Regions from separate parts of the Streptomyces inhibens genome, predicted to be linked through region 4. Evidence: riboswitches for the same ligand, from Rfam matches in the RefSeq annotation. Region 4 holds a riboswitch; each other region holds the start of a gene.

Region 1 (7,303 bases), 1.9 Mb from region 4:
CACGGCGGCTATGACACCGGGAGCTTCCCCACCGGCGGGTATGACACCGGCAGTTATGCCACGGGCACCTATGAGGCGCCCGGTGCCTACGAGACCACCGGCGCCTACGAGCCGACCGCCACCTACGGCACCATCGGCCATCAGGCCACCGCGGTCGAGGAGACCGCGAGCTACGAGGCCACGGCGATCTGGTCGACCACCGACCAGCAGCTGATCGCCGCCATCCCGACACAGGCCGGCCCGCCCCCGGAAGACACCGTCCAGTGGGACAGCACCACTTGGGACGAGAGCACCCGGTACGGCACCGGCCGACTCGACATCGGCCCGTACGACACCGGCCGGCACGACGCCGACCAGCCGCTCGCCGGTGAGCACGAGTCCGACGACGGCTCCTCCGGCGAGACCCGCGACTCCGGCCACCCCGACGCGGCCGGCGACGCCGCCGCCGTGGCCGACGCCATGACGCAGGCCATGCCGATCACCACCGCGGTCGCCGCCCCCGCCGGCCGTCGGGTCGACGGGCCGAGCGCCGGCAAGGCCGTCCGTGGCCGCGGCCGGCGACGCCCGGCGAAGCGGTCGGCGCTGCTGACGGTCGCCGTGCCCTCGGTCGCCGCCATGGGCGTGTGCGCCGTGGCCGCCGCGGCCGTCGCCGGAGTCGGCGGGGACGACAAGAGCGACTCGACCACCCAGGCCGCGGCCGACCCCGGCGCCGTCAAACCGTCCGCGGCCAACAACAAGCTCGACACCCAGCTCGCCGGACTCAGCGCCAGCGCCGATGACTTCCGTGACCGGGCCAGCCGCACCCAGGAGCGGATCGACCTCAAGGAACGCCAGGCGCTGGAGCGTAAGCGCAAGGCGGAGGAGGCGGCCCGCAAGGAGGCCATGCGGCCCAAGTTCGTGCTGCCGGTCACCCAGCACGGGCTGAGCGCGCTCTTCGGCCAGGCCGGGGTGAACTGGATGTCCGTGCACACCGGCATCGACTTCCCGGTCAGCTACGGCACCCCCGTCATGGCCGCCACCGACGGCACCGTACGCACCCAGTGGAACTCCGCCTACGGCAACATGGCGATCGTGACCGCGCCCGACGGCACCGAGACGTGGTACTGCCATCTGAGCAGCACCAAGATCCGGTCCGGGTCGGTCAAGGCCGGTGACCAGATTGCGTATTCGGGCAACTCCGGCAATTCCACGGGCCCGCATCTGCACTTCGAGGTGCGCCCCGGCGGCGGCTCGGCGGTCGACCCGCTGCCCTGGCTGCGCAGCCACGGTCTCAACCCGAACTGACCGCCGCCGTACGGTTCCCGCGCGCCGGGCGTCCCCGCTCCGCCCGGCGCCGACCGCTCCTACAGCTTCTCCACCGGCGCATAGCGCAGCAGCAGCCGCTTCGGCTTCTCGCCGCCGAAGTCGATCGTCGCCTCGGCGTTGTCGCCGCTGCCCTTGACGCCGACGACCGTGCCGAGCCCGAAGCTGTCGTGGGTAACGCGGTCGCCGACGGCCAGCGAGGCCACCTGGCGGTCCGTGGCACGGCGGGTCGCAAAGCCGCTCGGGCCCTTGGAGCGGGCCGACGACAGCGTGGCTCCGATGCCCCCGCCGAAGCCGCCACCGCTCCCGCTGCCCGCCTTCAGGCCGCCCATCGAGGCGGACGGCGTCGCGGCGCCGGTGCGCTTCCACTCGACATAGTCGTCCGGGATCTCCTCCAGGAACCGGGAGGGCGGGTTGTACGAGGGCTGGCCCCAGGCGCTGCGCATCGTCGAGCGGGTGACGTACAGCCGCTCGCGGGCGCGGGTGATGCCGACATAGGCCAGCCGGCGCTCCTCCTCCAGCTCCTTGGTCTGGCCCAACGAGCGCATGTGCGGGAAGACGCCGTCCTCCAGGCCGGTCAGGAAGACGACCGGGAACTCCAGGCCCTTGGCGGTGTGCAGCGTCATGAGGGTGATCACGCCGCTGCCGTCCTCGTCCTCGTCGGGGATCTGGTCGGAGTCGGCGACCAGGGCGACCTGCTCCAGGAAGTCGGAGAGCGTGCCGGGGTTCGCCTCCTCCCGGTCCTGCTCGAACTCCAGGGCCACGGCGGCGAGTTCCTGGAGGTTCTCGATCCGGGTCTCGTCCTGCGGGTCGGTGGAGGCCTGGAGTTCGGCGAGGTAGCCCGTACGCTCCAGGACGGCTTCCAGGATGGTGGCGGGCCCGGCGCCGGACTCGACGATCGTGCGCAGCTCCTCCATGAGGACGTTGAAGCGCTTGACGGCGTTGGTCGAGCGGGCGGCCATGCCGTACGCCTCGTCGACCCGGCGCAGCGCCTGCGGGAAGGTGATCTTCTCGCGGGAGGAGAGGGCGTCGATCATCGCCTCGGCGCGCTCGCCGATCCCGCGCTTGGGGACGTTGAGGATCCGGCGCAGCGGGACGGTGTCCTCGGGGTTGGCGAGCACCCGCAGATACGCCAGGACGTCGCGGACCTCCTTGCGCTCGTAGAAGCGCACACCGCCGACGACCTTGTAGGGCAGCCCGACCCGGATGAAGATCTCTTCGAAGACACGGGACTGGGCGTTGGTGCGGTAGAAGACGGCGACATCGCCGGCCTTGGAGTCGCCGGCGTCCGTCAGCCGGTCGATCTCGTCGGCGACGAACTGCGCCTCGTCGTGCTCGGTGTCGGCGACATAGCCGGTGATCTTGGGGCCGGCGCCGGCGTCCGTCCAGAGGTTCTTGGGGCGGCGGTTCTCGTTGCGCTCGATGACGGCGTTGGCGGCGGACAGGATGGTCTGGCTGGAGCGGTAGTTCTGCTCCAGCAGGATCGTCGTGGCGTCCGGGTAGTCCTCCTCGAACTGGAGGATGTTGCGGATCGTGGCGCCGCGGAACGCGTAGATCGACTGGTCGGCGTCACCGACGACGCACAGCTCGGCGGCGGGCATCTCGGCCGTACCAGGGCCGACCAGCTCGCGGACGAGGGTGTACTGGGCGTGGTTGGTGTCCTGGTACTCGTCGACGAGGACGTGGCGGAAGCGGCGGCGGTAGTGCTCGGCGACATCCGGGAAGGCCTGGAGCAGATTGACCGTCGTCATGATGATGTCGTCGAAGTCCAGGGCGTTGGCCTCGCGCAGCCGCGCCTGGTACATCGCATACGCCTCGGCCAGAGTCTTCTCGAAACCGTCGGCCGCCGTCCCGGCGAAGGTCTCCTCGTCGATAAGCTCGTTCTTGAGGTTGGAGATCTTCGCGCTGAAGGACTTGGGCGGGAAGCGCTTGGGGTCCAGGTCCAGGTCGCGGCAGACCAGGGCCATCAGGCGCTTCGAATCGGCGGCGTCGTAGATCGAGAAGGAGGACGTGAAGCCCAGCTTCTTGGACTCGCGGCGCAGGATCCGTACGCAGGCGCTGTGGAAGGTGGAGACCCACATGGCGTTGGCACGCGGGCCGACCAGCTCCTCGACGCGCTCCTTCATCTCACCGGCGGCCTTGTTGGTGAAGGTGATCGCGAGGATCTGGCCGGGGTGGACATGGCGCTCGGCGAGCAGATGCGCGATGCGGTGGGTCAGCACCCGGGTCTTGCCGGAGCCGGCGCCGGCGACGATCAGCAGCGGGCTGCCCGTGTGCACCACGGCGGCCTTCTGCTCGTCGTTGAGCCCCTCCAGCAGCGCCGCCGCGTCGACGGGCGGGCGGGCGGCGCCGTCGCGGTAGTACGCCTCCCTGGGCACGGGCGCGTCGAACTTCCCGCCGAAGAGGTCGGCGGGGATCTCCTCCGGGGCCGGGCCGTGCTCGTCCTCGGGAGGTGGCGGGTGCTCCTCCTCGCCCTTGTGGCCGAGGTCCGCCAGGAAGCTGTCGTCAAAGAGGCTGCTCATCGCCCACCGAGTCTAGGCCGCCGCACCGACAGCGTGCTGCGGAGTGGGCGATAGTCGGCCTCGTGCGGGGCGGGCCGCGGCGCTGTGGCTGGTCAGGGGGCCGTCCGCGCGTCGGCCGGGGCGCGCACCCACCTACCCGAATCCGACATCTGCCACAAGGAGCCCCTCATCGCGTTCAGGTCACGAAAAGGTTTCGGGCATATCGAACATCAGCCTTCACAGGAGCCACACGAGTTGGCTAACGTCCTCGCTCAGGCAGCCCGCCTCCCCGCGGACGACCGCGTCCGCACGGGCCGCCCGCGCCGAGTCCGGCCCTGCCGCCAGGCACCCGGAGCCGGGGACCCACCAGCACCAATGGGGTGAATCGATCCGTACGACTGCGCCAGCAGACGTCCGGACCGTAGGGCAAGCCTTCCGTCAGCGACACCCGCCCGAACCCGACAGCTAACCCGGTAGGCGGTCCACGGAAGGAGTTGCCGGCCTTGGCGTCCCATCGCAAGCCGCGCACCAGCGTCCTCACCTCCCCCGGGAGTCGTCGTGCGGCGGCCGGGTTCACCACCGCCGCCCTCGCCTCGGTCACCCTGCTCTCGCAGTCCGCCGACGCGGCCCCCAGCGCGCCCAAGCCCACCATCGAAGAGGTCAAGCAGAAGGTCGACGGCCTCTACCGCCAGGCCGAGGTGGCCACCCAGAAGTACAACGCGGCCAAGGAGCACGCCGATCATCAGCGCGACACCGTGGACGGCCTGCTGAACGCCGCCGCCAAGCGCGCGGAGAAGATGAACGAATCCCGGCGCGAGCTGGGCATGTTCGCCTCGGCGCAGTACCGCACCGGCGGCATGAACCCGACGGCGCAGCTGATGCTCGCCAAGGACCCGCAGCAGTTCGTCGACCGCAACCACCTGATGGAGCGGCTGACCGGTCGGCAAAAGCAGGCGGTCACCGACTACCAGGAGCAGCAGGCGGCGGCCACCCGGCAGCGGGCCGAGGCGACCCGCAGCCTGGAGCAGCTGCAGACGTCGCAGGCCTCCCTGAAGGAGTCCAAGCGTGCCGTCCAGGACAAGCTGGCCGAGGCCCGGCAGCTGCTGTCCCGGCTGACCGCCCAGGAGAAGGCGCGGCTGGCGGAGCTGGAGCGCCAGAAGGAGGCGGCGGCCAAGCGCAAGGCCGAGGAGGAGGCGCGCCGGCAGCAGGAGCGGGAGCGTCAGCAGCAGCAGCAGGACGGCGGCGGCTCCACCGGCGGCCAGACCGGTGGTGGCTCGACGGACGGCGGCTCGACCGGCGACTCGTCCACCACCAAGGCCGAGAAGGCGCTCGCCTTCGCCCGCGCCCAGATCGGCAAGCCGTACGTCTGGGGCGCGACCGGCCCCACCTCCTACGACTGCTCGGGGCTGACGCAGGCGGCGTGGAAGGCGGCCGGGGTCGATCTGCCGCGCACGACCTGGGACCAGGTCAAGGTCGGCCAGCGGGTGGCGACCAGCGATCTCAAGCCCGGTGACCTGGTGTTCTTCTATGACGACATCAGCCACGTAGGCATGTACATAGGCGGCGGCAAGATGATCCACGCGCCGCACCCGGGTGCCAACGTCCGGGAGGAGTCGATCTACTACATGCCGATCTACGGGAGCGTCCGCCCGGCCTGAGCCCGGCCCCGCTCCCCCACAAGGCCACCCCCCACGGCCACCCCCCACACGCCACCGCGCGGCCGTCGCCTCCGGAGTCCGGAGCGCGATGCCCGCGCGGTGTGCCGTAGTGGTGCCGTGGTGGTACCGGCGGCTCAGGTCCAGAGCACCGCGATGAAGATGTTGGCGATCGTGAGTGCGCCGACCGCGCCGAACAGCGGCTTGTCGACCTTCTCCTCGTCCCGCTTGACGTAGACCAGCGCCAGGATCACCACCAGAACGGCCATCTTGATGCCGATCTTGATGTTGTTGACGGGGTGGTCCTGGGCCTGGTTGAGGCCGACCAGCACGATGCCGGTGACCAGCATCGTCAGCGCGCCGTGCAGCATGGCCGGCACGAAGCGGGCGGTGCCCGCGCTCATCGCCTTCATCTGGGTCAGAAAGCCGCCCAGCAGGGAGGCGATGCCGATGATGTGCAGGCCGACGAAGATATTGATTACTACGTCCATAGTGCTGGATCGTAGCCGCCGCATAGCACGGCCCTTCAGGCAGGGCGCCGACAATCGCCGCATCGGTCACGGCAGACCGCTCCCGGCCGTGCGCCCGCGGCGCCGCGGTCACCCGCGTACCGGCAGCGGTCGAAAGCGGGCAATGCCGCGCAAGCGGACTCACCTCCGTGGCGCCCAGGCTTAGCGTCCTCCTCCAAGCGGTCGACTCCCCGCCAACGCCGGGCTCCACACCGGCGTTTCGTCGACCGCCCCGCCGAGAGGTCCGGCGGCGGTCCGCTCCCCCGTTGCGGACCGCCTCCGGACCCAGGGCCCGAAGGGAAGGAAGTGACGGCCACCGTGGCCTCGCACCGCAAGCCCAGGCAGCATCCGCTCGCCTCGCTCACCGGAGGCGGCTCGCGCAGCGCGCGCACCGCCCGTACGGCCGCCACCCTGGCCCTCGCGGGTGCCGCCACCGCCACCACCTTCGACGGCACCGGCCAGGCCGTACCCGAGCCCACCCCCGCCCAGGTCAAGGGCCGGGTCGACGCGCTGTACCAGGAGGCAGAGGTGGCCACGCAGAAGTACAACGGTGCGAAGGAAGCCGCCGATACGGCACGCCAGGAGCTGAGCGGACTGCAGGACGAGGCCGCCCGCAGGACCCGGAAACTGAACGCCGCCCGCGGCGAACTGGGCACCATGGCCGCAAGCCAGTACCGCTCCGGCGGCGTGGACCCCACCGTACGGCTGCTGTTGTCCGCCGATCCGCAGCGCTATCTGGACGGCGCCGCGGTCCTGGAGCGTACGGGCAGCCACCAGGCGACCGCGGTGGCCGGTTACGCGCGCCGGCTCGGCAGCGTACGGCAGGTCCGGCAGCGGGCCGAGGACACCGCGGAGCGGCTGGTGGGCACCGAGACCGCGCTGAAGAAGCACCGGGTCACCATCGTGCGGAAGCTGGACGCCGCGGAGCAGCTGCTCGACCGGCTGACTGCGGAGCAGCGGCGGCGGATGGCGGGCCGGGACGGCTCCCGGGGCGGGGCGGCCGACGGCCGTGCGGACCGGGGGGCGGGGCGCGGTGACGGCCTCCTCGGCGGGGTCCCCACCGGCTCGGGGGCCGCCGCTGCGGCATCCGCGCAGGCTCCCAACGCCCGTGCCGCGCAGGCCGTTTCCTTCGCGTACGGCGCACTCGGCAAGCCGTACGTCTGGGGCGCTACCGGCCCCTCCGCATACGACTGCTCGGGCCTGACCCAGGCCGCCTGGAAGTCCGGCGGCGTCTCCCTGCCCCGTACGACCTACACCCAGGTCAGCTCCGGGCCACGTATCGACCGGTCCCAACTGGCCCCCGGAGACCTGGTGTTCTTCTACTCGGGCATCAGCC
Region 2 (7,303 bases), 3.1 Mb from region 4:
GAGGATCTGCGTCAGCTTCTCGATCTCGTCCTGCAGCCGGTCACGCTCCGACTCCAGCTCGATACGGTCGAACTTGGTCAGCCGGCGCAGCGGGGTGTCGAGGATGTACTGCGTCTGGATGTCGCTGAGAGAGAAGCGCTCGATCAGCCGCTCCTTGGCCTGTGCGCTGTTCTCGCTGGAGCGGATGAGGCGGATCACCTCGTCGATGTCCACCAGGGCCGTCAGCAGGCCCTCGACCAGGTGGAGACGGTCACGCCGCTTGGTCCGCCGGAACTCGCTGCGCCGGCGCACCACCTCGAAGCGGTGGTCGACGTAGACCTCCAGCAGCTCCTTGAGGCCCAGCGTCAGCGGCTGGCCGTCCACCAGCGCGACGTTGTTGATGCCGAAGGACTCCTCCATCGGCGTGAGCTTGTAGAGCTGCTCCAGGACGGCCTCGGGGTTGAAGCCGTTCTTGACCTCGATCACCAGCCGTAGGCCGTGCTCACGGTCGGTGAGGTCCTTGACGTCCGCGATGCCCTGCAGCTTCTTGGAGCCGACCAGGTCCTTGATCTTGGAGATGACCTTCTCGGGGCCGACTGCGAAGGGGAGTTCGGTGACAACCAGGCCCTTGCGGCGGGCGGTGACACTCTCCACCGTGACCGTCGCGCGGATCTTGAACGTGCCGCGGCCCTTCTCGTACGCGTCCCGTACGCCGCCGAGGCCCACGATCCGGCCACCCGTCGGCAGGTCGGGACCCGGCACGAAGCGCATCAGGGTGTCGAGATCGGCGTTCGGATGCTTGATCAGGTGGCGGGCCGCGGCGATGACCTCGCCCAGGTTGTGCGGCGGCATGTTCGTCGCCATACCGACGGCGATGCCGGAAGTGCCGTTGACGAGGAGGTTCGGGTACGCGGCGGGGAGTGCGACCGGCTCCTGCTCCTGGCCGTCGTAGTTCGGCGCGAAGTCGACGGTGTCCTCGTCGATGGACTCCGTCATCAGGGACGTCGCGGACGCCATCCGGCACTCGGTGTACCGCATCGCGGCGGGCGGGTCGTCGTTGCCCAGCGAGCCGAAGTTGCCGTGGCCGTCCACCAGCGGGACCCGCATGGAGAACGGCTGCGCCATGCGCACCAGGGCGTCGTAGATCGACGCGTCGCCGTGCGGATGGAGCTTACCCATCACCTCGCCGACGACCCGGGCGCACTTGACGTAGCCGCGGTCGGGCCGCAGGCCCATCTCGTTCATTTGGTACAGGATCCGGCGGTGCACGGGCTTGAGACCGTCGCGGGCGTCCGGCAGGGCGCGCGAGTAGATGACCGAATACGCGTACTCGAGGAAGGAACCCTGCATCTCGTCGACGACGTCGATGTCGAGGATCCTCTCCTCGAAGTCGTCCGGCGGCGGGGTCTTCGTGCTGCGGCGGGCCATCGCGGCTGCGGCTCCTTCTGCTGCGTCTACTGCCGAGGTCGGGGAGGCGACGTCGGGACGACGTCGGTCAATCGGTCGGGTCAACCAGCTGTGGGATCAACCCGCGAGTATCTCTGAGTCTGACGCGGACCATTGTGGACCGCCCCACTGACAACGCCGACCGCGACTCCCCCTTCGGCGACTCCGGGCGCCGAGCGCGGGGCACGTTCGGGGCCGGTCGCACGGGAACTTCGCCAGATGCCGACGCGCTTGCATACAGTGACAGAACTTCCTCGCAAGCGGATCGAAGGGACGTACATGCCCATGGGTCACACGGCCACAGAACAAGCCGGCTCCGGCGGCCTGACAGCAACCGAGCACCGGCTGGCCAACGGCCTGCGCGTGGTGCTCTCCGAAGACCACCTGACACCGGTCGCAGCGGTCTGCCTGTGGTACGACGTCGGTTCCCGCCACGAGGTCAAGGGCCGTACGGGCCTGGCTCACCTCTTCGAGCACCTGATGTTCCAGGGCTCCGCGCAGGTGAAGGGCAACGGCCACTTCGAGCTGGTGCAGGGCGCCGGCGGCTCGCTCAACGGCACCACGAGCTTCGAGCGCACCAACTACTTCGAGACCATGCCCGCCCATGAGCTGGAGCTCGCGCTCTGGCTGGAGGCGGACCGGATGGGCTCGCTGCTGACCGCGCTCGACGACGAGTCCATGGAGAACCAGCGCGACGTCGTCAAGAACGAGCGCCGCCAGCGCTACGACAACGTCCCCTACGGCACGGCCTTCGAGAAGCTGACGGCCATGGCGTACCCCGAGGGCCACCCGTACCACCACACGCCCATCGGGTCGATGGCCGACCTGGACGCGGCGTCCCTGGAGGACGCGCGGGCGTTCTTCCGCACGTACTACGCGCCCAACAACGCCGTCCTGTCGATCGTCGGTGACATCGACTCCGCACACACGCTGGCCTGGGTGGAGAAGTACTTCGGCTCGATCCCCTCGCACGACGGCAAGCAGCCGCCGAGGGACGGCACGCTGCCCGACAACATCGGCGGCGAGCTGCGCGAGGTCGTCGAGGAGGATGTGCCCTCGCGTGCCCTGATGGCGGCCTACCGCCTGCCGCACGACGGCACCCGTGAGGCGGACGCCGCGGACCTCGCGCTGACCGTCCTGGGCGGCGGCGAGTCCTCCCGCCTGTACAACCGGCTGGTGCGGCGCGACCGCAGCGCCGTGGCCGCAGGCTTCGGCCTGCTGCGGCTGGCCGGCGCGCCCTCGCTGGGCTGGCTGGACGTGAAGACGTCCGGTGGGGTGGAGGTCCCCGACATCGAGCGCGCGGTCGACGAGGAGCTGGCCCGCTTCGCCGCCGAGGGGCCGACCCCGGAGGAGATGGAGCGGGCGCAGGCCCAGTTGGAGCGCGAATGGCTGGACCGTCTGGCGACGGTCAGCGGCCGCGCCGACGAACTGTGCCGCTTCGCCGTCCTGTTCGGCGACCCGCAGCTCGCGCTGACCGCCGTCCAGCGGGTCCTGGACGTCACCCCCGAGGAGGTGCAGGCGGTCGCCAAGGCCCGGCTGCGCCCCGACAACCGCGCGGTGCTCGTCTACGAGCCCACCGAGCCGACCGACGCCGCCGACACCGAGGAAGGGGAGGCGGACCAGTGAGCGACGCCACCACCCACGCGGGTTCCCCCGCGAGCACCATGGACTTCCACCCGCAGCCCCAGGGCGGCGCGCCCAAGCCGTGGGCCTTCCCGGCCCCCGAGCGCAGCCAACTGCCCAACGGGCTCACCCTGCTGACCAGCCACCGCCCCGGCCAGCAGGTCGTCGCCGTCGAGATCAATCTCGTCGCCCCTCTGGACGCCGAGCCCGAGGCCCTGGACGGCGTCGCCACGATCATGGCGCGCGCCCTGTCCGAGGGCACCGACAAGCACGACGCGGAGGAGTTCGCCGCCGAGCTGGAACGCTGCGGCGCCACCCTGGACGCACACGCCGACCACCCCGGCGTACGGGTCTCCCTCGAGGTGCCGGCCTCCCGGCTGCACCGCGCGCTCGGCCTGCTCGCCGACGCGCTGCGCGCCCCCGCGTTCCCGGACAGCGAGGTCGAGCGGCTGGTGCGCAACCGCCTCGACGAGATCCCGCACGAGCTCGCCAACCCGGCCCGGCGTGCCGCGATGGCGCTGTCCAAGGAACTGTTTCCGGCCACCTCTCGCATGTCGCGGCCCCGTCAGGGCACCGAGGAGACCGTCGCCCGCGTCGACGCCGCGGCCGTCCGCGCCTTCTACGACGCCCATGTACGGCCCGCCACGGCCACCGCCGTCATCGTCGGTGACTTCACCGGCATCGACCTGGGCGCGGCGCTCGCCGACACCCTCGGCGCCTGGAGCGGCTCCACCGCCGAGCCGCTGAAGGCCTCGCCGATCATCGCCGACGACACCGGCCGTGTGGTGATCGTGGACCGCCCCGGTGCCGTCCAGACGCAGCTGCTCATCGGCCGTATCGGTGCAGACCGGCACGACCGGGTGTGGCCCGCGCAGGTCCTCGGCACGTACTGCCTGGGCGGCACCCTCACCTCGCGGCTGGACCGCGTGCTGCGTGAGGAGAAGGGCTACACCTACGGGGTGCGCGCCTTCGGCCAGGTGCTGCGCTCCACCGCCCCCACGTCTCCCGAGGGAGCCACCGGCGCCTCGCTGCTCGCCATCAGTGGCTCGGTGGACACCGCCTCCACCGTCCCGGCGCTGGAGGACCTGTGGCAGGTGCTGCGGACCCTCGCGGCAGGGGGGCTGACGGACGAGGAGCGGGATGTCGCCGTGCAGAACCTCGTCGGGGTCGCGCCGCTCAAGTACGAGACCGCGGCGGCCGTCGCGGGCACTCTCGCCGACCAGGTGGAGCAGCAGCTCCCGGACGACTTCCAGGCGCAGTTGTACGTCCGTCTCGCGGAGACCGGCACGGTCGAGGCGACCGCGGCGGCGGTCAACGCCTTCCCGGTGGACCGACTGGTCACGGTCCTGGTGGGTGACGCGGCGCAGATCGCCGAGCCCGTCAAGGCGCTGGGCATCGGTGAGGTGACGGTCGTCAGCGGCTAGCCCGTCATGTGACGGATGGTCACATATCGACAAAGCGGCTCCCGTGGTGCTCGTTCACCGCGGGAGCCGCTGTATGTCCGGTTTATCACGGCTGGTTGCCGGATTCTTGTGGCATCCCGCACAAAAAAGCGGTTCTGTTTGCCGATTGAAAGTTGCCCCGATTAGCGTCGGTCCGGCTGTTCGTCACAAGTCCGCCACAACAGTGGCACCGAACAGTCATCGCCGAGTCCCCGTACGGCGCGAGCCAGGGGAGCCGGGGACCCACATGTCCCCTGGGGTGAATCGGACTCCTCTTCGGAGGAGCCCGTAGGAGACCTTCCTGCTCCGAACCCGTCAGCTAACCCGGTAGGCGAGAAGGAAGGAAAGGACAAGCCAGCACATGGCGTTCACCCGTGCCACCGGGAAGCACCGTCGTGCGAGCCGCACCGCTCGGACGACCCGCAAGATCGCCGGCATAGCCACCCTCGCGGCCGGCGGCGTTGTCGCCTCCGTGGCCTCGCCGGCGCTGGCCGCCACGGACGAGGCGCGCACCCACGACACCGGTCTGCAGCAGGCCGTCGTGCTGGGTGACGAGCTCGCCAACAGCATCGAGGCCCAGGCCGACGCGCAGCAGGCCGCCGCCGAGGTCGCCGCCGCCAAGGCGAAGGCCGAGGCCGTCGCCAAGAAGGAGGCCGAGCGGCGCGCCGAGGAGGCCCGGAAGAAGGCCAAGGCCGCCCACGAGGCCAAGGTCCGCGCCGCCCGCGACGCGGAGCGCAAGCGCCTCAACGCCTTCGTCGTCCCCATCGCCGACTCCTACGTCTCCACCGCGTACAAGGCCTCCAGCGGCCTGTGGTCCTCGGGCAGCCACACCGGCATCGACTTCCACGCGGCCTCCGGCACCTCCGTCCACGCCGTGGGCGCGGGCACTGTCGTCGAGGCCGGCTGGGGCGGCGCGTACGGCAACAACATCGTGATCAAGATGCACGACGGTACGTACACCCAGTACGGCCACCTGTCGTCGCTCGGCGTCTCGGTCGGCCAGACCGTCGCCCCGGGCGAGCAGATCGGCCTCTCCGGCGCCACCGGCAACGTCACCGGCCCGCACCTGCACTTCGAGGCCCGCACCGGCCCCGACTACGGCTCGGACATCGACCCGATCGCGTATCTGCGCTCCCACGGCGTCAACGTCTGAGGCGCCGCCTCGCCGACGCCTGAGGCACCGCCTCGTCACTGTCCGAGGCGCCGCCTCGTCGGTGTCCGAGGCGCCGCCTCGTCGGTGTCCGAGGCGCCGCCTCGTCGGTGTCGGCCTTGTCCGGCACCCCGCCTCGCACCGTCTTCCGAAGCCCCGGTCCCCCAGCCGGGGCTTCGGTATATCCGGCGAGCGGTCCATGCACGCCGGATACATCGATGACGGCCTGCGACTGGCCAAAAAATAACCATGAATAACAGGAGTCCGCCGGAAAAGCCGTCCCGGTCGAATAGAGTCACGGAAAAGTCGCCGACCGGCGGCGTTTCCAGGAGATTACGGCGGAGGCACGGACGATGCGAGGCCATATTTCCGCGCATGCGGTGTGCACGGCGATTCGCGAGGACATTGTGTCCGGTGCGCTGGCGCCGGGGAGCAGGCTGATCGAGGAGATCCTGGCGGCCCGCTACGGCGTCTCGAGAGTGCCGGTCCGTGAAGCGCTGCGCACCCTGCAGTCCGAGGGGTTCGTCACCACCCGCCACCACGCGGGCGCCTGTGTCGCCGAGCCCACCGAGCAGGAGGCCGCCGATCTCCTGGACGTCCGCGGCCTGTTGGAGCCGCTGGGCGCCGCCCGCGCGGCCGCCCGTCGCAGCCCGGCCCATCTCAAGGTGCTGCGCGGCCTGGTCCGGCTCGGCCGCGAGCGGGCGCGCCACGGCAACCCCGCGGACCTGCGCCAACTGGACGGCTGGTTCCACGAAACGCTCGCCCAGGCGGCCGGCAGCCCCAGCCTGACGGCGCTGTTGACCCAACTGCGGCGCAAGATCGAGTGGATGTACGTCGTCGAACTGCCGGCCCGGGTGGGTGAGTCGTGGGACGAACACGGCGCGGTGCTGGACGCGGTGGCCCGGGGCGATGCGGAACGGGCCCGCGCCCTGATGGCGGCTCATATCGAGCGCTCCCTACCGGTGTACCGGCTGCGGCGCAGCGCCACGACAGAGGTGAGGGATCCGAAACGGTCCGTCAACACGGCACGCGTCCGCCCTTAACAATCACCCCGTATACAAAGAGGCGCGGAATGGGCTTCGGCGGGGCGGGGGCCGATGGGGGTGGCATCCCCTATTCGGCGCTCCGCTTTATGCCGTCCAGGGTGCTTAATGAGTGCGCGCGTTTTTCTGGCACCTCTTGGATATCGGGCACCCGGAAATTCGGTGTGCGTCCCTGAAGTAATGTCCGAAGGGTGTAGGCAATACCCGTACGCCGAATCCGGCGACCATTCATCCGGCGACCGGGCATCCCGCATCCGCGCATCCGGCGACCATCCATGCATCGACCGGGCAAACCGCCACCCGATTTTTTCAGACGCAACGAAACGGCCCCGTCGCGGCAACCGTGTCCCGGTCACCGCGGCGGGGCCGCCGCGTACAGCAGAGGTCCTGGCGGACTCAGACGGTCTCCGGGAGCTCCTCGAGGCCCTCGGCGACGAGCTTCGCCAGGCGGTCGAGCGCGATCTCGGCGCCCTCGGCGTCGGAGGCCAGCACGATCTCCTCGCCACCCTGGGCACCCAGGCCCAGCACCGCGAGCATGGAGGCCGCGTTGACGGGGTTGCCATCAGCCTTGGCGATCGTCATCGGCACGCCGGAGGCGGTGGCCGCACGGACGAAGATCG
Region 3 (7,303 bases), 570 kb from region 4:
CGAAACAGCGTTCCGGGCGGAAAAAATCGCCGTCCGTGACTCGAAGAACCCCACCCGCCCCGTGATCACCTTTTCGGGGGATGCCTGGCTGCAGTTTCTCCGTGCCGTACGAGGTGCGGGCCTGTGGTAACGGACCGCAGTGTCATCACGCTTGCCGCCAAGCCGAAGGCCTCGAAATCTTGCCCGACCTGCGGCGTAGGGTCGGGAGGACTTGTCCGCTGATGAGGAGGTTCTGGTGATGGCTGGGTTTCCGACGGCAGCTGTGGCCGCGGGTGGGATCGTAGGCGGCTACGCCGTTGCCCGGTGGACCAAGAAGAGGCCGCTCGGGGGTGTGGCGTTGGCGGCGGCGGGGGCCGTGGCGGCGCGGGGGTGGCAGCAGAAGGCCGGGAATGCGACAGCGGCTGCGTTGAGTGGGGCCTATGTGGCGGCGTTTGCCGGGTCGCATCCGTTGGCGAAGAAGATCGGGGCCTGGCCTTCGGTGTTCGCGGTGGCGGGTGGGGTTGCGCTCGCGTCGTGGGTGGCGGTTGATCGTCGTCGGGCGTAGGCCTGGTCCGGTCACGGAGGGCTTGTACGCGTACGGGGCGGGGCGGGGCGGGGGCAGGTCCGGAGCCACATCGTCCGGACCCGCCCCGCCCCGCCCCGCCCCCGTATCCCGTCTGCGTCAGGCCGAAGCCTCGGTCAGCAGCTTGAGTTCGGCTTCGGTGAGGGGCAGGTCGGCGAGCGCGAGGAGGGCCGGGAGCTGGGAGACCGTGCGGGCGCTGGCGATGGGGGCCGCGACGGTGGGCTGAGCGGCGAGCCAGGCGAGGGCGACGGTGGCGACCTCGGCTTCGTGGGCGGCGGCGACGGTGTCGAGGGCCTTGAGGACGCGGAGGCCGCGGTCGGTTGTCACGTGCTTGGCGGCGCCCTCGGAGCGGGCGCTGTCGACCGTGGTGCCCGGGCGGTACTTGCCGGTCAGGAAGCCGGAAGCGAGGGCGAAGTACGGGACGGCCGCCACGCCGTTGCGGGCGGCGACATCGGCGAGTTCGCCCTCGTAGGTGTCGCGGGAGACCAGGTTGTAGTGCGGCTGGAGGGCGACGTAGCGGGCCAGGCCCTCGCGGGCGGAGAAGGCCAGGGACTCCTCCAGGCGCTTCGCGGAGATGTTGGAGGCCGCGATCTCACGGACCTTGCCGGCCTGGACGAGGTCGTTGAGGGCGGTGAGGAACTCCGAGACCTCGACCGATTCGTCGTCGTAGTGGGTGTAGTAGAGGTCGATGTAGTCGGTGCGGAGACGGGTGAGGGACTCGTCGACCGCGGCCTTGATCGTGCCGGCGGACAGCCCTTTGTAGTCGGGGTGCGCGCCGACCTTGGTAGCGATGACGACATCGGAGCGATTGCCGCGGGAGGCCAGCCAGTTGCCGATGACGGTTTCGGATTCGCCGCCCTTGTTGCCCGGCACCCAGGCGGAGTAGACGTCCGCGGTGTCGATGAAGTTGCCACCGCCCGCCACATACGCGTCGAGGACGGCGAAGGACTCGTTCTCGTCGGCGGTCCAGCCGAAGACGTTGCCGCCGAGGGAGAGGGGCGAGACGGAGAGCGAGCCGAGGGCCTTGGGGGCATGGGGGGTGTGCGGTGTCGCGGTCATACGTGGTTGCAGCGTTGAGGAGAGGGGGGATATTCCCCCTCCCCTCCATCAGCAACCCAACGGCAACCGGTGTCGGATGCGTCAGACGTTGACGCCGTGGTCGCGCAGCCACGGCATCGGGTCTATCGGGTCACCGGCGCCCGGGCGTACCTCCAGGTGGAGGTGGGGGCCGGTGACGTTGCCGGTGGCACCTACGCGGCCGATGACATCGCCGGTGTCGACCTTGCCGGAGGTCTTCACCATCGAGGACAGATGGCAGAACCAGAGCTCGGTGCCGTCGTCGAGGGTGAGGACGATGCGGTAGCCGTACGAGCCCGCCCAGCCGGCCTGGGTGATGGTGCCGGAGTGAACTGCCTTGACGGGAGTGCCCGTTGGGGCGGCGAAGTCCTGCCCGGTGTGGTCCGCGGCCCAGCGGTCGCCGGCCTGGCCGAAGCTGGCGGTGAGGGTGTAGGAGGAGACCGGGGCGATGAAGCTCTTGGCGAGTTTGGCCAGGCGTTCCGCCTCCGCCTTCTGACGGGCCGCTTCCTCCGCCTTGCGCTTGGCCTCCAGCTCTGCCGCCTCCTTGGCGGCCGCGGCCTTCTCGGCCGCCTTCTGCTGGGTGGCCGCCTCTTTCGCGGCCTGCTGGATCGCGGCCTGTTCGGCGGCCTCGCGGGCCTCCTGCTCGGCGGCGCCCTGCTGTGCGTCGGCCTGCTGGAGGATGCGGCTGCGCAGCGCCTCGCCGGCGTCCGTACCCGTCTGCGTGGTCCGGCTCAGCGGGCCCGGGGAGTCGGCCGCGGAAGCGGCGTTCGCCGAGGCGGCGGAGTCGGCGCCCTCGTTCGCGTCCGAGTCGGATATGAGGTCGCCGATGCCGGGCAGGGACTTGGCGTCCGGCAGCTTGTCGGAGATGTCGTCGGCCATGCCGCCGATGTCGGGCATCGAGATCGGGACCGGCGGGCGGTTCTCGGCCGCGGCCATGCCGCCCGCGCCGACCGCCGCGATGACGCCGACGCCCAGGACCGTGCCGCTGCGGGCGAGTCCGCCGCCACGCTGCCTGGCCACCCGGTGCTTACCGCGGACGGGGCGGAGCGAGTCCTCGCCGGGATTCCATTCCTCCCACGGCCCGTCGCTGTTGTTGTCCGCACCGGGGCCCGGGAAGGCTCCTCGGTCATCGAGCTCGTACGGGGACGAAGCCTCGGGGGCAGGCCTGTTGGACGCCACGGGGGCGCACTCCTTTCCTTCCTTCTCGCCTACCGGGTTAGCTGACGGGTTCGGAGCAGGAAGGTCTCCTACGGGCGCCCTCTGGCGAGGGGGCGTCCGATTCACCCCAAGGAGGTGGTTCCCCGGTTCCCTTGGTGCAGTTCGAAGCGCTGGAGGTGCGTGAAGTGCGCGTGCGGGATTCGGCGTCGGCGCGCGGTGCCGCCTCTTGCGACGGCTGGGACGACCGCGCTGCGTTATCGGACAGTAATAGAGATCGCAGCCGTTTTCCAAGCCTTCCCGCGAATCCATATGTGCTCCGCACAAGCTTTGGCATGGACTTTTTCCTCCGCCAAGGTCGCAAACCAGGGCGAGTTGACCGCGCACTCCTAAACGATCTCTCGTTGATTGTGCGTCAGTCGTTATGCGGAGGGGTGCCCCCCAGTTACGGAGCGTGAGAGCAGTAACGTCGGATCATGGTCGTCAACGTCGGGAACGCCGGACACTCCGAGAGCGCCACGAACACCGGACACCTCGCGCGCACCCCCTACACCACGAGCGACGAGCGCATCGACAGCGGTGCCGGTACGCGGGGAGTGGCGGAGCGGTACCGGGACTTCTCCTGGCGGGAGGCGCGCGGGCGGTCCGACGCCCATGAGGAGTTGAGCGCGCGGATCAGCCAGGACCCGGAGTTCTGCGATCTGCTGTCGGGGTCGCTGCCCGCCGGCGACAAGCGGCAGCCGAACCTCCTGCTCGCCGCCGTCCGGTATCTCGACGGCCCGCACGCGGAGCAGGGCCCGCACGGCGCGGCGGCCTACGGGCGCTGGCGCGAGTGGACGATCCGGCACTGGGACAAGGTGCGCGCGGTGATCATGCAGCGCGCCACCCAGACCAACGAACCGGCCCGCTGCGCCACCCTGCTGCCGCTGCTCGCCCGTCTGCCGCAGCCGCTGGCGCTGCTGGAGGTCGGCGCGTCGGCGGGGCTGTGTCTGCACCCCGACCGCTATCGGTACCGGTATCAGCAGGGGTACGGGGACGAGGGCGGCGCCCATGGTGCCGGGGCGGTCGAGGTGGGGGCGCCGGGGAGCCCGGTGGTGTTCGGGTGCCGTACGGAGTGGCCGGCCGAGCGGCTGCCCGACCGGCTGCCCGAGATCGCCTGGCGTGCCGGTATCGACCTCAACCCGCTCGACCCGGTCGCCGTACCGGACGATCTGCGCTGGCTGCGGGCGCTCGTATGGCCGGGCGACGAGGAGCGCGCGGCGCGGCTGTCGGCGGCCGTCGAGGCCGTCCGGGCGGCGCCGCGGCCGCGGATCGTGCGCGGCGATCTGATCGACGAGCTGCCCGCGCTCGCCGCCGAGGCGCCGCCCGAGGCGACGCTGGTCATCTTCCACAGCGCCGTGCTGACCTATCTCCCGCCCGCCCGCCGCGAGGAGTTCGCACAGCTCGTACGGTCGCTGCTGGAGGGGCGGGCCGGCGGCGGGCACTGGATCTCCAACGAGCACCACTCCGTCCTGCCGTGGATCACCGCGCCGGCGCCCCCCTTGCCGCACCCCGAGGACGAGCTGCTGCTCACCCTCGCGCTGGACGGGCGCCCCGTCGCGCTCACCGGCCCGCACGGGCAGAGCCTGCACCGGCTGCGGGGTGCGGAGGAAGCGGCCGGGGCAGCGCGGACGACGGGGAGCTGAGCGGCTCCACGCCCGTAAGAACCCGCCCGGCAGGCTCTGAGGGCCGGCCGGCCCCTACTTCCCCATCGGCCGCTGCACCGCCAGCAGGGCCATGTCGTCGGCCGGCGCCCCGCCCGTATGCCGTGCGACGTCCTCGATGAGCGTGTCCAAGAGGTCGCCCGGTCCCTGGAAGTGGCGGCCGCGCAGCCTGATCGACGGGTCGTAGAAGCGGCCGATCAGGTTCCGGGCCTCGGTCACCCCGTCGGTGAAGAAGAGCAGCAGGGAGCCGGCCGGGAAGAAGGTCTCGTCCGGCCGGTCCGGCCAGTTCGCCACCTCGCTCATCCCCAGGGGCAGCGCCGGCGAGGCGGGGGCGAGCTCACGTAGTCCGCCGTCCGGGGTGAGTATCAACGGGGCGGGATGGCCGCGGTTGAGGACGCGCAGTACGGACTGTCCGTTGGCGGGGATCTCGGCCAGTACGGCGGTGGTGAAGCCCTCGTGCCGGTCGGGCCCCTCGCGCCGCCCGCGCTCCCGTTGCAGCGCCCGCTCCAGCCGGCCCGCCACCGCCTCCAAGGTGGCCTCCTGCTCGGCCGCCTCCCGGAACGCGCCGATGACGATCACCGCGGCCTCCACCGCCTCCAGGCCCTTGCCGCGTACGTCGCCGACGATCAGGCGTACGCCGTGCGGGGTGTCCTGCACCGCGTAGAGGTCGCCGCCGATCCGGGCGTCCGCCCGCGCGCCCACGTAGCGGGCGGCGATCGCCAGCCCGGCGAGCCGGTCGGGCGGTGTGGGCAGTACGGCGCGCTGGGCGGCCTCCGAGACATCCCGTACGGATGCCAGCCGGGCGTCGCTCATCCGTACGACCCGGTTGATGCCGAGCGCCAGCAGGGCGACGACGAAGACCGTGACGATCTCCGTCACCGACTCGTGGTAGTCCAGGGCGGCGCTGCGATAGGAGACGACCCAGATCTCGCCGGCCATGGCGCCCATGGCCGCCAGGGCGGTGCCGCGCAGGGTGGAGAGCGGCGCCGCGACCAGCGGGGCGGCGGAGAAGAAAGGCGCCGCGGTGTAGCTGGGCGGCGTGCTCATGTCGAAGGCGAGGCCGCCGACGATCAGGAGGACGGGGAGCCAGCGTGCCAGGCGCTGCCCCCACGGGGACATCCGGGCGCGGCGGGCCAGCCGCTCCTCGTCGCCCGTGGGGGACCCGCCGCCCTGCAGCATCCGCACCGGCCTCTTCCCGCTCCTGCCCGTCCGTACGCGCACCGTCGTGTGGGCCGCCTCGACGTCCCAAGGGTTCCCGGTACGGGGCGGCGCGGCGAGTCCTCGGGGGCCGGACGGGTCACGGCGCCGCACACCGCCGCTGCCCGCCCCGTACGGCGGCCACAGGGGGTACGACCGCCACACCCGCCAAGATCGCCCCCGTCAGCGGGACTTGAGAGCCGTTGCGGCCGTGCGACGCGGCCACCCGACGACGCTCCCGTGCCGACACCGCCCCCACCAGCGCCAAGGGCCCGGACCGTCCACGGTCCGGGCCCTTCTCAAGGCTCTGCACTGCTGGTCGGACGGGTCTTCCCGTCCACATCTGGTGGGCCATCAGGGGCTCGAACCCTGAACCAATGGATTAAAAGTCCCGACGAACTGGGGACCGACGGTCTCAGGTAGTCCACCGGAGTCCAGTTCTCCCTGGTCACAGCACCTACGGCTGACGCCAGGTCCAGCGCCGGACCGGCCTGTGTCACGCCGTCCGCTCACGCATCGCTCACGCATGGCGGACGGCTGACCAGGCATTCGGCGCAGCTCCTTACGCGTAGGTATCGCAAGTCAGGCAGCGACGGGTCGCCACTCGCCCGGTGTTGCCCTCGGTGGCTCGCAGCGGCTGCGACTCCGATATGCGGGACCAGGCATCTGGATCGGGGCCGGCCACCCAGCCGAACTTCGGCCCAGCGATTTCGCTGTCGGAGAGGTGGTTGCAGCCGGGCAGGTGAGCGTTCCCCGCGGGCGACACGATGATGGCGTGGGGCAGCTGCCCGTGGCGGCTGGCCTGTTTCGGTGCTTGGCCGCCAACAATGCGAGGAGCCACACCCTCGGACGGGCAGGCGCACCCCGCCCCGATGATGAGATCACAGCGATCGCAGCGCTGTTCCGTCACGGCCTGTCGTCCTCTCCTGTCGAATGCCCGGCTCCTCACCCAAGTCCCGTGAGACGAGAGCTGGTGAAGTCGGATCACCATCCCACCTTCCTCAGCCCCAGTCCGGCGATTGCTTCGTGTGCCTCCGGAACCCTCTGCCACCCCCGTAATGACTGGTTGCCAAGCGGCTTTGGCCACGCGACGCGGACCTATCCTGTGCCCTGAGCTTGGGAATCAACGGGGCGTACATGCCTCATTGCGGGTCCGACCTGCGTGAAAGTGGGCTGCGCGGCAGGGTGGAGAGGGCCAGTGGGGACCCGTGTTGACCGTGGTTTACCGCCCGTTGGGGCACGCGGAGGGCACGAGCCTGGTCAGGAGGCCACTGTCGACGCCAGGGTTCCCTCGCGGGCAGGTGGGAGTAGGGGGCCACACGGGTACCCGAGGTGGGATTGCTGGTGCAAGCGCTCAATATGCCGTTGTCCATCAGGTAGCGATCGCATCGAGCATCGCCCGGTAGCCGTACACCTCCGGCTGTCCGCCCCGGCCCCGCATCCAGCTCGGCACCGGCAGTAGCGGCCGGAGCGCCGCCCACTCCGCGTCCGGCCTATCCGTCGGAAAGGCGGCTGCCGGGAGCCGTTGCCGGTGGTGTTTCCGAACCGGCGAGCCAGGCAGTCACTTTTCAGGGCGACCGAACTGGACTGCCCTTCCATAAACATGGAG
Region 4 (7,303 bases):
GGCGGGAGTGACCGGGGCCGGTATCGCCCTGCCACTGCTCGGCGCGAGCGGTGCCCACGCCGCCGACACCGCGACCTGGGACAAGGTCGCCCAGTGTGAGAGTGGCGGCGTGTGGAGCTCGGCCTCGGGCAACGGCTACTACGGCGGGCTGCAGCTGACCCAGGACATGTGGGACAACTACGGCGGCTCGGCCTATGCCTCGCGCCCCGACCTCGCCAGCCGCGCCCAGCAGATCGCGGTGGCCGAGTCGATCCTCGACGACCGAGGCCCGGACGCCTGGCCGAGCTGTGCCGTCGACGCCGGACTGACCAAGGACGGCCGCGCGCCGGAGGTCAACCCGGGCAGCACCGCCACCCCGCAGCCCGACCCGTCGGACGCCGAAGGCTCCTCGGACCCCTGGGACCGGTCCGATGCGTCCGACGAGCCCGACGGCTCGGACTCCTCCGGGCCGCACGACGGGCGGACCGGCGGGAAGAAGGACGGGCAGGCCGACGGACAGGCCGACGGACAGGCCGACGGACGGGCCGACGGGCGGACCGACGAGCCGTCCGGCACGACGCCCTCGCCGTCCGCGCCCGACGACTCGGATTCGGCCGGCTCCGGCGACGCGACCCAGGGCACGGACCGCACCCCGGAGCCGTCCGGCTCCACGAAGCCCGGCGAGGAGGACGGCGAAGCCTCGCACTCCGCCGACCCGGCCGACGGCGGCGGACGTACCGACAATGCCGGCATACCGGGTGAAGTGCCCGCGAAGGGCAAGCACCGCGGCGATGCGGGCGACGAGGGCGACGGCGACCGGACGTCCGGCGGCCGGCACGCCTCGCGCGGCGATGACGCGCACCGTACGGGCCCGGCGGCCGACGGCGACTACACCGTGCGCCCGGGTGACAGCCTGTCAGCCATCGCCCAGGCCCATCGGCTGCCCGGCGGATGGCCCGCGCTGTACGAGCGCAACGAGGGCGTCGTCGGCTCCGACGCGGACCTGATCCAGCCGGGTCAGCTGCTCGATCTCGGGCACAAGGAAGGCTAGTTCGCCGCCTTCGTCCCATTTCGTGAAAGTGAGACAAGGCTCTCGTTGCCCGTCACGCCCCAGTCTGCTCATTGCCGTCATAACGGGCTTCACCTGCGGATATGTGACCAACCCGTGATCAAAAACGGTCAACTTGGTTCAGATGGTGGGGTTTGAACATCAAGGGGGTTGCTGCTTACGGTCGGGACCGCTCGCCAAAGCGGGCCCGTCGATCACACGCCGAATCCTGCCGGTGATCGAAGGCAGTTGACGCGCAAGCGCCGAAGGCAGGAGCGGGGGAACCAAGGTAAGTGCCGGCCCCGCCCGCGAAAGCGGGTCAGCCGGCTTGGGGTGAAGCCGGGTGCGCCATGTGCACCCGGCCGGGCACTCACAGCCCGAACCCGACAGCTCACCTCGTAGGCGTCGGTGAGGAAACGAACGAACCATGCTGATCAACAAGGGCAAGCACCGTCGTCCCTCCAAGGCCGTCCGCGTCGCCACCCTCGCCGGTGTCGCCGGTGCCGCCGTCGCCGTCCCGCTGATGGGTGCCACCTCCGCCTCCGCCGCCTCCGTCGCCACCTGGGACAAGGTCGCTCAGTGCGAGTCCGGCGGCAACTGGTCGATCAACACCGGTAACGGCTACTACGGTGGCCTGCAGTTCTCCAACTCCAGCTGGGCCGCCGCCGGTGGCACCCAGTACGCGCCGCGCGCCGACCTGGCCACCAAGGACCAGCAGATCGCCGCCGCCGAGAAGCTCCTCGCCATCCAGGGCCCGGGCGCCTGGTCCTGCGCCGCCGCCGGCGGCCTGACCTCCGGTGGCCCCGCCGCCGACGTCAACCCCTCCGGCTCCTCCGCGCAGACCAAGTCCGCGCCGCAGGAGAACACCGCCGCCGTGAAGAAGACCCCGGCCGCCGCGCAGGAGAAGGCGCAGCCGGCCCCGAAGAAGTCGAACGGCCACGGCAACTACACCGTCAAGGCGGGCGACACCCTCGCCAAGATAGCCAAGGCCCACGGCACCAACTGGAAGTCGGTCTACGCGGCCAACAAGTCCGTCATCGGCGGCAACCCGAACCTGATCCTCCCGGGCCAGAAGCTCAGCATCTGATCCGTCCCCTCACCGGGATTCCGCGGGCCCGGGCGGCGGGCCCCGTTCTTCCTCCGTGAGACCACCCCGCCCGGCGCGCCGTTCCCCCCAGCGCGCCGCGGCGGGGTTTCTCGCACCCGGGCCGCACACCGGCCCGAACCCCGCGCCGTACCCGATCCGGCCGCACGTCCCTGACCAGCCCTCACGCGCGACTTTCCCCGTTTGGCGAACAATGCGCCCAAACATCCCGTGAACTGGGCATTTGGGAAGCTTTTCGGGCCATTCCGTCCCACGGAGCGGGCCAAGGGCAAGCGGACGCACCCAAGCCCGTTAGGCTCGTGCTGCAGAACTCCAGACACCCATGAAGGAGACAACGTGCCGTCCATCGACGTCGTCGTAGCCCGCGAAATTCTCGACTCGCGAGGTAATCCCACGGTCGAGGTCGAGGTCGGCCTCGACGACGGCAGCACGGGCCGTGCCGCCGTGCCGTCCGGCGCCTCGACCGGTGCCTTCGAGGCCATCGAGCTTCGCGACGGCGACCCGAACCGCTACCTGGGCAAGGGTGTGGAGAAGGCCGTCCTGGCCGTCATCGAGCAGATCGGCCCGGAGCTCGTCGGCTACGACGCGACCGAGCAGCGGCTGATCGACCAGGCGATGTTCGACCTGGACGCCACCGACAACAAGGGCTCGCTCGGCGCCAACGCCATCCTCGGCGTCTCCCTGGCCGTCGCGCACGCCGCCTCCGAGGCCAGTGACCTCCCGCTGTTCCGCTACCTCGGTGGCCCGAACGCGCATGTCCTGCCCGTCCCGATGATGAACATCCTGAACGGCGGCTCGCACGCCGACTCCAATGTGGACATCCAGGAGTTCATGATCGCCCCGATCGGCGCGGAGTCCTTCTCCGAGGCGCTGCGCTGGGGCGCCGAGGTCTACCACACCCTCAAGAAGGTCCTGAAGGCCAAGGGCCTGGCCACCGGCCTCGGCGACGAGGGCGGCTTCGCCCCGAACCTGGGCTCCAACCGCGAGGCCCTCGACCTCATCCTCGAGGCCATCAAGGAAGCCGGTTACGCCCCCGGCCAGGACATCGCGCTCGCGCTGGACGTCGCCGCCTCCGAGTTCTACAAGGACGGCAAGTACCAGTTCGAGGGCAAGGACCGCTCGGCCGCCGAGATGACCGAGTACTACGAGGAGCTGGTGGCGGCCTACCCGCTGGTCTCCATCGAGGACCCGCTGTTCGAGGACGACTGGGCCGGCTGGAAGGTCATCACCGACAAGCTCGGCGCCAAGGTGCAGCTCGTCGGCGACGACCTGTTCGTCACCAACCCCGAGCGCCTCGCCCGCGGCATCGAGGAGGGCTCCGCCAACGCGCTGCTGGTGAAGGTCAACCAGATCGGCTCGCTGACCGAGACCCTGGACGCCGTCGAGCTGGCCCAGCGCAACGGCTTCAAGTGCATGATGTCGCACCGCTCCGGTGAGACCGAGGACGTCACCATCGCCGACCTCGCCGTCGCCACCAACTGCGGCCAGATCAAGACCGGCGCCCCGGCCCGCTCCGAGCGCGTCGCCAAGTACAACCAGCTGCTGCGCATCGAGGAGATCCTCGACGACGCCGCGGTCTACGCCGGCCGCTCCGCCTTCCCGCGGTTCCGCCAGGGCTGATCACGGCGGCAAGGGCTAATCGGGCGAGCCAACCGCCCAGCACCCCGTACGTCCCCGGTGGCGGTCCCGTACCGTTGCCGGGGACGTACCTGCTTCAGCAGTCAGGCGTCAGGGAGTGAAGGGGAGACGACGTGCCCGCGGACCGGTTCTCGACCGCGACCCGACTCAAGGCGCTCGGCGAGCAGGCCGCCGCCCGCGTCTACCGCGCCCGCCCGGCCCGCCGCAATCGCCTCACCGGCCGCGCCGCCCTGCTGGCCCTGGTGATGTGCTCCCTGGTCGTCGCCCTCGCGTATCCCATAAGGCAGTACGTCTCCCAGCGTTCGGACATCGCCGACCAGCGCCGTAAGGCCCAGGACGCCGGTGCCGCACTCGACCGGCTGCGCGAGCAGAAGGCCCGCTGGCAGGACCCGGAGTACGTACGGCAGCAGGCCCGCCGGCATCTGCACTACGTCATGCCGGGCGAGACCGGATTCATCGTCCAGGACGGCACCGGCGTCACCGCCGCACCGAAGGGGGCGCGAGCGGCGCAGCGCCCCTGGTACGAGAATCTGTGGGACACCGTCGACTCGGCCGACAAACCGGCCGGCAAACGGTAGGACACGCCCCGGCCCGTACCGCCCGCGAGCGGCAGCCCGTACTGTCGACAAGGGGCGGCCCGCACCGCCGCACCGCCACCCCATTACTCACCTCACCGAAAGCGCACATGGACACCCCCCCGCCCCAGACCGAGCCCACCGAGCCCACCGCCGCGGACATCGCCGCCTTCAAGGAGCAGCTCGGCCGCCCGCCGCGCGGACTGCGCGCCATCGCGCACCGCTGCCCCTGCGGACAGCCGGATGTCGTCGAGACGGCGCCGCGCCTGGAGGACGGCACGCCCTTCCCCACGCTCTACTACCTCACCTGCCCGCGCGCGGCCTCCGCGATCGGCACGCTGGAGGCCAACGGCGTGATGAAGGAGATGTCCGAGCGGCTGGCGACCGACCCGGAGCTGGCCGCCGCCTACCGCGCGGCCCACGAGGACTACATCCGGCGGCGGGACGCCATCGAGGTGCTCCAGGGCTTCCCGAGCGCGGGCGGTATGCCCGACCGGGTCAAGTGCCTGCACGTCCTGGTCGGCCACTCGCTGGCGGCCGGCCCGGGGGTCAACCCGCTCGGCGACGAGGCCCTCGCGATGCTGCCGGAGTGGTGGAAGAAGGGGCCGTGCGTCTCCCCGTGCCAGGACACCCAGGACGCTTCCGAAGGAGACGCCCAGTGAAGCGGGTCGCCGCCATCGACTGCGGTACGAACTCCATCCGGCTGCTGGTCGCGGACGCGGACCCGGCCACCGGTGAGCTGAAGGACCTGGACCGCCGGATGCAGATCGTCCGGCTGGGCCAGGGGGTGGACCGCACCGGACGGCTGGCGCCGGAGGCGCTGGACCGCACCTTCGCGGCCTGCCGGGAGTACGCCGCGGTGATCAAGGGCCTGGGCGCCGAGCAGATCCGCTTCGTGGCGACCTCGGCCTCGCGGGACGCGGAGAACCGCGAGGACTTCGTCCGCGGTGTGGTGGACATCCTGGGTGTGGAGCCCGAGGTGATCACCGGCGACCAGGAGGCGGAGTTCTCCTTCAACGGCGCCACCAAGGAGCTCACGGGCCGCGCGGACCTCTCCAAGCCCTTCCTCGTCGTGGACATCGGCGGCGGCTCTACCGAGTTCGTCCTCGGCGACGACCACGTACGGGCCGCGCGCTCGGTCGATGTCGGCTGCGTACGGATGACAGAGCGGCATCTGCTGCACGGCGGGGAGATCAGCGACCCGCCCACCCCGGGCCAGATCACCGCCATAAAGGCCGATATCGCCTCGGCGCTGGACCGGGCGGAGGAGACCGTGCCGCTGAGCGAGGCCGCCACCCTGGTGGGCCTGGCCGGCTCGGTGACCACCGTCGCCGCCATCGCCCTGGGCCTCGACCACTACGACTCCGAGGTCATCCACCACTCCCGGGTCTCCCTGGCGAAGGTCCGTGAGATCACCGGCGATCTGCTGTCCTCCACCCATGCCGAGCGTGCGGCCATCCCGGTCATGCACCCGGGCCGGGTCGATGTGATCGCCGCGGGCGCGCTCGTACTGCTTTCGATCATGGAGCGGATGGGCGCCGAGGAGGTCGTCGTCAGCGAGCACGACATCCTGGACGGCATCGCCTGGAGCATCGCCGACTGAGGTGCCGAGGGGGGCGGGTGGGGGCCGGTAACGGCCTCCATCAAGTGGTCTTTTGAGCGGGTGACCTGCCCGTCTGAGCGGCTTTCAGGTGCCTTCAGGGGGCTCGGCGGACGGGTCCCGAAAAAAGGTTCGTGAAATCCTTCACATGAAAAAGCCTCCCGTTGGGCGAACAATCTGATCGTCCGACCCTCATTCGAAGGTCCTAGGACCCCTCGACCCGGAGATTGCGCGGTCGCCGGCGGATCGGCGATGCGCCCGCGCGGGGCTTGGTTCGGCCGCCCGAGGGCCCACAAGCCCTGATCAACGGGGGTCTCCAACGCCTCACGTACTACGGTGGTTCCATTCCGCGCTATGGCGTCGGTCACGAAGCCGGCGGAGTGTAGCAGATGCCCCCCGGGTGCTTGTGAAGGGGCTCACGAGCGACCCCCCATGTGGGGGTGGATACTCGATTGCATGAGCACCACGGAGCGTCCCAGGATCCTCGTTGTAGGCGGTGGGTACGTAGGCCTGTACGCGGCACGTCGCATCCTCAAGAAGATGCGGTACGGCGAGGCGACCGTCACGGTCGTCGACCCGCGCTCGTACATGACGTACCAGCCCTTCCTCCCTGAAGCTGCAGCCGGCAGCATCTCCCCCCGCCACGTCGTGGTTCCGCTACGACGCGTGCTGCCCAAGGCGGAGGTTCTCACCGGCCGGGTCACCACCATCGATCAGGACCGCAAGGTCGCCACGATCGCCCCGCTGGTCGGCGAGGCGTACGAGCTGCCTTTCGACTACCTGGTCATCGCGATGGGCGCGGTCTCCCGCACCTTCCCGATTCCCGGCCTGGCCGAGAACGGCATCGGCATGAAGGGCGTGGAAGAGGCCATCGGCCTGCGTAACCACGTCCTGGAGCAGCTGGACAAGGCCGACTCCACGACCGACGAGGACGTCCGCCGCAAGGCGCTCACCTTCGTCTTCGTCGGTGGTGGCTTCGCGGGCGCGGAGACCATCGGTGAGGTCGAGGACATGGCCCGCGATGCCGCGAAGTACTACAACAACGTGAAGCGCGAGGACATGCGCTTCCTGTTGGTCGACGTCGCCGACAAGATCCTCCCCGAGGTCGGCCCGAAGCTCGGCGCCTACGGCAAGGAGCACCTCGAGGGCCGCGGCGTCGAGATCTACCTCAAGACCGGCATGGACTCCTGCGTCGACGGTCACGTCGTGCTCAACAACGGCCTTGAGGTCGACTCCAACACCATCGTGTGGACCGCGGGCGTCAAGCCGAACCCGGCGCTGTCCCGCTTCGGTCTGCCGCTCGGCCCGCGTGGCCACGTCGACACCGGCGCCACCCTCCAGGTGCAGGGCACCGACTA

Evidence for each region. A riboswitch is a leader RNA that binds a small molecule or an ion and turns the genes downstream of it on or off. The one in region 4 is predicted to bind cyclic di-AMP.
Region 1: another riboswitch for cyclic di-AMP. It lies ahead of KI385_RS27645 (C40 family peptidase); the one in region 4 lies ahead of KI385_RS18785 (transglycosylase family protein).
Region 2: another riboswitch for cyclic di-AMP. It lies ahead of KI385_RS32835 (M23 family metallopeptidase); the one in region 4 lies ahead of KI385_RS18785 (transglycosylase family protein).
Region 3: another riboswitch for cyclic di-AMP. It lies ahead of KI385_RS21445 (M23 family metallopeptidase); the one in region 4 lies ahead of KI385_RS18785 (transglycosylase family protein).

The regions. Positions count from the first base shown of each region.
Region 1 covers NZ_CP084681.1:6,057,838-6,065,140, reverse strand. Annotated here, with positions in the region: gene KI385_RS27655 (M23 family metallopeptidase) at 1-1,284, shown strand, start outside; gene pcrA (DNA helicase PcrA) at 1,344-3,824, opposite strand; cyclic di-AMP (ydaO/yuaA leader) riboswitch at 4,130-4,299, shown strand; gene KI385_RS27645 (C40 family peptidase) at 4,307-5,461, shown strand; gene KI385_RS27640 (hypothetical protein) at 5,596-5,949, opposite strand; gene KI385_RS27635 (C40 family peptidase) at 6,274-7,303, shown strand, end outside.
Region 2 covers NZ_CP084681.1:7,264,543-7,271,845, forward strand. Annotated here, with positions in the region: gene KI385_RS32820 (DNA gyrase/topoisomerase IV subunit A) at 1-1,407, opposite strand, end outside; gene KI385_RS32825 (M16 family metallopeptidase) at 1,711-3,051, shown strand; gene KI385_RS32830 (M16 family metallopeptidase) at 3,090-4,472, shown strand; cyclic di-AMP (ydaO/yuaA leader) riboswitch at 4,683-4,839, shown strand; gene KI385_RS32835 (M23 family metallopeptidase) at 4,852-5,643, shown strand; gene KI385_RS32840 (GntR family transcriptional regulator) at 5,994-6,683, shown strand; gene KI385_RS32845 (HPr family phosphocarrier protein) at 7,080-7,303, opposite strand, start outside.
Region 3 covers NZ_CP084681.1:4,697,155-4,704,457, forward strand. Annotated here, with positions in the region: gene KI385_RS21430 (DUF397 domain-containing protein) at 1-130, shown strand, start outside; gene KI385_RS21435 (hypothetical protein) at 239-544, shown strand; gene KI385_RS21440 (aldo/keto reductase) at 662-1,621, opposite strand; gene KI385_RS21445 (M23 family metallopeptidase) at 1,703-2,818, opposite strand; cyclic di-AMP (ydaO/yuaA leader) riboswitch at 2,830-2,977, opposite strand; gene KI385_RS21450 (DUF2332 domain-containing protein) at 3,271-4,479, shown strand; gene KI385_RS21455 (PP2C family protein-serine/threonine phosphatase) at 4,534-5,676, opposite strand.
Region 4 covers NZ_CP084681.1:4,125,391-4,132,693, reverse strand. Annotated here, with positions in the region: gene KI385_RS18790 (transglycosylase family protein) at 1-1,030, shown strand, start outside; cyclic di-AMP (ydaO/yuaA leader) riboswitch at 1,279-1,447, shown strand; gene KI385_RS18785 (transglycosylase family protein) at 1,455-2,114, shown strand; gene eno (phosphopyruvate hydratase) at 2,469-3,752, shown strand; gene KI385_RS18775 (FtsB family cell division protein) at 3,884-4,348, shown strand; gene KI385_RS18770 (DUF501 domain-containing protein) at 4,456-5,007, shown strand; gene KI385_RS18765 (Ppx/GppA phosphatase family protein) at 5,004-5,948, shown strand; gene KI385_RS18760 (NAD(P)/FAD-dependent oxidoreductase) at 6,402-7,303, shown strand, end outside.